2 regions of the Ancylobacter sp. TW_SC_1 genome follow, and region 2 is predicted to be linked to the other one. Evidence: predicted binding sites of a transcription regulator. Region 2 holds the regulator's gene; the other holds the start of a gene.
What was found. The regulator LexA, encoded in region 2, represses DNA repair genes until DNA is damaged. The targets are predictions, from matches to a motif close to TGTTCNNNNTGTGTTCNG.
Positions count from the first base shown of each region.

Region 1: parE (DNA topoisomerase IV subunit B) is a predicted target of LexA. The motif match lies at 1,685-1,702, and genes of this name have one in related genera.

Region 1 covers NZ_CM166365.1:3,473,637-3,477,042, reverse strand. Annotated here, with positions in the region: gene parE (DNA topoisomerase IV subunit B) at 1-1,610, opposite strand, end outside; gene argC (N-acetyl-gamma-glutamyl-phosphate reductase) at 1,834-2,889, shown strand; gene AC1PZ7_RS16335 (lysozyme inhibitor LprI family protein) at 2,894-3,406, opposite strand, start outside.
Region 2 covers NZ_CM166365.1:2,832,116-2,835,521, forward strand. Annotated here, with positions in the region: gene AC1PZ7_RS13070 (ComEC/Rec2 family competence protein) at 1-880, shown strand, start outside; gene lexA (transcriptional repressor LexA) at 874-1,569, opposite strand; gene AC1PZ7_RS13080 (GntR family transcriptional regulator) at 1,764-2,462, opposite strand; gene hpxZ (oxalurate catabolism protein HpxZ) at 2,587-2,979, opposite strand; gene AC1PZ7_RS13090 (molybdopterin molybdotransferase MoeA) at 3,039-3,406, opposite strand, start outside.

The sequences.
Region 1 (3,406 bases), 640 kb from region 2:
GTCATGATGATCACGCGCTCGTAGCGCAGGTCCTCGTCGCGGTACTGGCCGCCCGTGCCGGCGCCGAGCGCCTGGATCAGGTCGGCGAGCTGCTGGTTCTGGGCGAGCTTGTCGCGCCCGGCGCTGGCGACGTTGAGGATCTTGCCGCGCAGCGGCAGCACGGCCTGGGTCTGGCGCTCGCGCGCCTGCTTGGCCGAGCCGCCGGCCGAGTCGCCCTCGACGATGAACAGTTCCGACCCGGCGGCCGAGTTGTTCGAGCAGTCGGCCAGCTTGCCCGGCAGGCGCAGCTTGCGCACCGCCGTCTTGCGGGAGATTTCCTTCTCCTGCCGGCGGCGCAGGCGCTCGTCGGCGCGCTCCACCACCCAGTCGAGCAGCCGGCTCGCCTGCGCCGGGTTGCCGCCGAGCCAGTGGTCGAACGGGTCGCGCAGCGCGCTCTCGACGATGCGCGTCGCCTCGGCGGTGGCGAGTTTCTCCTTGGTCTGCCCCTGGAATTCCGGCTCGCGCACGAAGACCGAGAGCATGGCGGCGCAGCCGGCCATGATGTCGTCGGAGGTGACGATGGCGGCGCGCTTGGCGTTGCCGGTACGCTCGGCGTGGTCGCGCAGGCCCTTCAGCAGCACCGCGCGCAGTCCCGCCTCATGCGTGCCGCCCTCGGCGGTGGGAATGGTGTTGCAATAGGAGGAGACGGCGCCGTCCGCGTCGCCGAGCCAGGCCACCGCCCATTCGGCCGAGCCGTGCCCGCCGGGCCGCGAGGTCTTGCCCGCGAAGATGTCGGGATGGACCAGCGTGTGGCCCTCGATGTCGGCGGCGAGATAGTCCTTCAGGCCGCCGGGGAAACGGAACACCGCCTTCTCGGGTATGTCGCTACCCGCCACCAGCGCGGCATCGCAGCTCCAGCGGATTTCCACGCCGCCGAAGAGATAGGCCTTGGAGCGCGCCATCTTGAAGACGCGGGCGGGCTTGAAGCGCGCGCCCTCGCCGAAGATCTGCGCGTCGGGGTGGAAGCTCACCCGCGTGCCGCGCCGGTTCAGCACGCGGCCGACTTCCTGGATCGGCCCCTGCGGCAGGCCGCGCGAATAGGTCTGGCGGTAGAGGGTCTGGCCGCGCGCGACCTCGACCTCCAGCACGTCGGACAGCGCGTTGACGACGGACACGCCGACGCCGTGCAGGCCGCCGGAGGTCTCGTAGACCTTGCTGTCGAACTTGCCGCCGGCGTGCAGCGTGGTGAGGATCACCTCCAGCGCCGACTTGCCGGGATATTTCGGGTGGTTCTCGATCGGGATGCCGCGCCCGTTGTCGGTCACGGTGAGGAAGCCGTCCTCGGTCAGCTCGACCTCGATGAAGCTGGCATGGCCGGCGACGGCCTCGTCCATCGAATTGTCGATCACCTCGGCGAAAAGGTGGTGCAGCGCCTTCTCGTCGGTGCCGCCAATATACATGCCCGGCCGGCGCCGCACCGGCTCCAGCCCCTCCAGCACCTCGATATCCGCGGCGGTATAGCCGTTCTCGCCGGGCGTCGCGTCGCGCGCGCCGGCTGGCACGGGCCGGGTGGCCGGGCGGACGGGGCGCGGGGAGGGGACTGCGGCGAAGAGGTCGTCGGAATTCGACATGGGCGCGGGTTCGGCTCGCATCTCAAGGAGGATGATTCGGTCTGCATAGCACTATGGCAGGCGCGGTGCGAAACCGGAACGCTCCGTGAACATGGCGGATCGGCCATGCACGCGGCGCGCCCCTCTTGTCTTTCGCCGGACATGCATAAGGTGTAATGGCGCACGTCCAATGCGCGCCGCCGTCCATCGGGGAGGGCCGCGCCGGCAGGAAAGGGTCGCCACCATGACGGACAGCAAGGCGCGGATCGCCATCCTCGGGGCCTCGGGCTATACCGGCTCGGAGCTGCTGCGCCTGCTGCTGCGCCATCCGCGCGTGGAGATCGTCGCGCTGACCGCCGACCGCAAGGCCGGGCAGGCGGTGGCGGACGTTTTTCCGCAGTTCGCCCCCTTCAGCCTGCCGAAGCTGATCACCATCGAGCAGGTGGCGTGGAAGGACGTCGACCTCGTCTTCTGCGCGCTGCCGCACGGCACCACGCAGCTGGTGATCAAGAACGTGTTCGAGACCGCGCCGCATGTGAAGGTGGTCGACCTGTCGGCCGACTTCCGGCTGCGCGACGACGGCGCCTATGAGCGCTGGTACGGCCATCCCCATCAGGCGCTGGAACTGCAGCAGGAAGCCGTCTACGGCGTCGTCGAGCTGTATCGCGACGACATCCGCAAGGCGCGGCTGGTGGCCAATCCCGGCTGCTACACGACGACGGCCATCCTGCCGGTGGTGCCGCTGATCGAGGCCGGCGCCATCGACCCCGAGCACATCGTCATCGACGCCAAGAGCGGCGTGACCGGTGCCGGCCGCTCGGCCAAGGAGAACCTGCTCTACACCGAGGTGACGGACGGCATGCACGCCTATGGCGTCGGCGGCCACCGGCACATGGCGGAGCTCGACCAGGAGTTCTCCAAGGCCGCCGGGCGCAGCCTCGCGCCGAGCTTCACGCCGCACCTCGTGCCGATGAACCGCGGCATCTACGCGACCATCTACCTCAAGACCGGCGCCGGCGTCGGGGCGGAGGGCGTGCACCGCGTGCTGGCCGATTTCTACAAGGGCGAGGCCTTCGTGCATGTGCTGCCCCTCGGCCAGGTGCCGCAGTCGCGCTTCGTCAAGGGCTCGAACATGGCCTTCATCGGCGTGGTCAAGGACCGCGCGCCGGACCGCGTCATCGTCATCTCGACGACCGACAATCTGGTGAAGGGCGCCTCCGGCCAGGCGGTGCAGAACATGAACCTCGTGCTCGGCTATCCCGAGACGACGGGTCTGGAGCAGATCGCGCTTTTTCCGTGAGCCGTCATTGCGGGCGGACGGCGAAGCTCGCCTTGAGGGCGCCGCCGTCCCACCGCCAGGTGCCCCAGCAGGCCTCGCCCGGCTTGGCATCGCCGCATTGGAAGCGATCGACCCAGAGCGACAGGCTGTTGGCCTTGTAGTCGAGCGCCAGCGTCGGGTTGGCGCCGCGCAGGTCGAGCGGCGCGTAGCCGGCGCTCGACAGGGCGACCGCGATCGAGCAGCCGTCATTGGCGCAATAGGCGGTGGCGACGCCCTCGCAGCGCAGGCTGGCGCTGTCCAGCACGTAGTCCGGCCTGCCGTCGCGGTCGAGATCGGCGGTCGCCACCTGCGGCCGGCTTTCCGCGTCGGGCGTGCCGCCGAGATCGCGGCACTGCGGGCCGAAGGCGGCGATGCGCGCGCTCACCGGCTGCGGCAGGGACGGGGAGGACGCCGGGTCCGCGTCCGCCTGCCGGGCCAGATTGTCGATGGCCCATGCCACCTCTTTCCTGAGCACGCCGATGCGGGTCCGGTAGACGCG
Region 2 (3,406 bases):
CTCCGACGTCGTCGCGGGCCTGCCCGGCGCCGATCGCGGCCTGCCGGCGATGCCGATGGCGAGCCTCGTCCTGTTCAGCCTCGCGCTTGTGGTGCTCTGCCTCGCCCGCACCCGGCTGGTCCTGCTGGCGCCGGCTTGCGCGGCCGCGGGCATCTGGGCGGCGGCGACCGAGCCGCGGCCCGATCTGCTGGTGGATACGCAGGCCCGGACGGTGGCGGTGCGCGGGCGGGACGGGCGCCTGATGGTGATGGGCGACGGCGACAAAGGTGTCGCCAGCCGCTTCGCCGTGGAGCAATGGCTGAACGCCGATGGCGACCGCGCCCGCGTCGGCAGCGCCGATCTCACGCGGGGGGGCGCCTGCGATCCGCTCGGCTGCACCCTGCCGCTGCCGGGCGGCGGGCTCGTGGCGCTGTCGCGCCAGCGCGATTCACTGGAGGATGATTGCCGCCTCGCGGCCGTGCTGGTGACGCCCTTCGCCCCGCCCGACGCCTGCGCCGCCACGGTGATCCATCGCGACGACCGCCGCGCGATCGGCGGACTGGCCGGCTATCTCACCGCGGAGGGCGAATGGCGCATCGTGCCGGCGCGACCGCCCGCGGGCACACGACCCTGGGAGCCGAAACCGCCGGAACCTCGCATCCCTGTCCATGCACGGGAGGTCATGCCGCGAGCCGGAGCGGCTTCCAGCGCCGGGCCGGACGCCGACCGTGTTCGAAAAGAATCCGCGCACCGGCGCGATGCGGAAGATGCGGATGCCGGCGTGAGCGCAGCGGATGCGGAAGGCGATGAAACACCGCCCCGCGCGGATGTCGGTATATCCGGCGCCGCTGCCACCGGGCCCGCCGAGCGCTCACCGGCCGCCGAAGAGCAGGCTCAGTAGCGGCGGAACAGCCCGACCAGCCGGCCCTGGATGCGCACGCGGTCCGGGCCGAAGATGCGCGTTTCATAGGCCGGGTTGGCGGCTTCGAGCGCCACCGAGGCGCCCTTGCGGCGCAGGCGCTTCAGCGTCGCTTCCTCGTCGTCGATCAGCGCCACGACGATCTCGCCGGTATTGGCCGAATCGCATTTGCGGATCAGCGCCAGATCGCCGTCCAGAATACCGGCCTCGACCATCGAATCGCCGCGCACCTCTAGTGCGAAGTGCTCCCCGCCCGACAGCATCTCCGGCGGCATGCTGATCGTGTGGTCGCGCGACTGGATGGCCGAGATGGGGGTGCCGGCGGCGATGCGGCCCATGACCGGGACCGACACGACGCGCCGGTCGTCCTCGTCCTCGACCGGCGGGCGTCCCCGGCCGAGATTGCCCTCGATGACGTTCGGCGCGAAGGGGCGGGCGGGCCTGGGCGGCTGCGCGTCCTCCGGCAGGCGGACGACTTCGAGCGCCCGCGCCCGGTTGGGCAGGCGGCGAATGAAGCCGCGCTCCTCCAGCGCCGTGATCAGCCGGTGGATGCCGGACTTCGACCGCAGGTCGAGCGCTTCCTTCATTTCCTCGAAGGAAGGCGGCACGCCGTCCTGCTGGAGGCGTCCATTGATGAACAGGAGCAGCTCATGCTGTTTGCGGGTGAGCATACGGAGAACCCCGTCTGCCGGCCGTTGCCGGAATGAAACAAATCACGAACAAAAGACTATCCGTTCTTATTGTGTTCCACAATGGGTAAAGGGATCGCTAAATGTCCGGCGCGACGTGAAAAGCCGGCGGCGCGCGGCCGGATTTCGCCGGCCGGGCGGCACCAGAGGCGCCAATGGCGGGTCGCGCGGGCGAATCAGACGGTCTGGGCGTACTGCTCGTAGGCGTCGTGGACGATGGCGATGTGGCTGCGCATGGCGCTCGCCGCGCCGTCGCGGTCGCCGCGCAGAATCGCGGTCGTCACCCGGTCATGCTCGATATGCGACAGGGCGAGGCGCCCGAGCGCGCGGAACTGCGCGCGGCGGAAGGGCGAGAGGCGCCGGCGCGTGCCGACGGTGATCTCGATCAGATAGTCGTTGTGGCTGCCGGCATAGATCGAGGTGTGGAACTGCTCGTTCGCCTCGCGATAGGTGGTGAAGTCGCCCTGCCGCATCAGCTCGCCCATGTCGGCATGCAACTGCTCAAGCTGCCGGCGCTCCTGCGGCGTCATGTTGAGCGCGCTGAGGCCGGCGCACAGCGCCTCCAGCTCGGCCATCACCTCGAACATGTTCTGCAGCCGCTCGACGCTCGGGCGCGCCACGACGGCGCCGCGATGCGGGCGGGCGTCGACGAGGCCGGAGGCGGTCAGCTCGCGCAGCGCCTCGCGCACCGGCGTGCGCGACACGCCGAAGCGTCCGGCGAGCGCGGTCTCGTCGAGCGCCGTTCCGGGGGGAAGCAGGCCGCGCGTGATCTCGTCGGCGAGCTGCATGCGCAGCTCCTCGGCGCGCGTCACGCGCCCGCGCCGTCCGACTGCGGCGGGCGGTTCGAGCGGGAAACGGATGGGCAGCACCGACATGAGCGACACGAAACCAGAACGAACAGAGCCAGGACCATCTCCGCCTCATGCATCATTAGCGGCCCCGCCGGGCTTCACCAAGCCCCGCCCTTCACGGTCCGTCGCAGGTAGGCGCGGGGATGGGTCACGGGGCGGCCGGATCGTCGATGATGCTGACATGGGCGGCGACGACCTTCCAGCCTTCCGGCGTACGCATCCAGGTCTGCATCTGGCGGCCGAGCCGGCCGGGCGCGCTCGCACGGCGGAACAGGGTGGAGGCGACGGCCATGTCGCGTCCATAGGTGGTGATCACGGTTCCCTCGAGCGTGCGCTCCAGCCCGACCGGGGAGCGCGCGGCGCGGAAGGCGCGTATCGCCTCGATGCCGTAGAGAATCTCGCCCCCGCCATAGCGGATGGTGCTGGGATGATCCCAGAACAGATCATCCAGCCCGGCCACGTCGTTGCCGACCAGCGCCCGCTCGTAGCGGTCGAACACGGCGCGGACCTCGTCCAGCACCTCGGGATCGTTGATGTCCATCCGCCGCCCTTTGCCCCTGCCGGTCATTGCATTGAGCACACAGGCAGGCGCGGCCGCGGTCAATCCTCGAACGGCAGAATTTCGCAGGGGTCGCCGGCGCGCCCGGCCGGCGCGTGCGGGCGGCGCACCAGCAGCACGTCGGCGCGGGCGAGGTTGCGCAGCATGGAGCTGTCCTGCACGGGGAGCGGGCGCACCACCGGCAGCCCGTCCTCGTGACCCACGATCTCGGCGCGCTGGAAGTCCATGCGCTGCTCGTTGGCCCTCACCTCGGCGCCGAGCCGGGCCGGCTTCAGCTGCGGCCGCGCGGGCACCGTCAGGCCCTGCAACGTCTTGATCAGCGGCGCGAGGAACAGCAGCGCGCAGACATGGGCGGAGACCGGATTGCCCGGCAGGCCGAGCACCAGCGTGCGCGGGCCGGCGGCGCGTC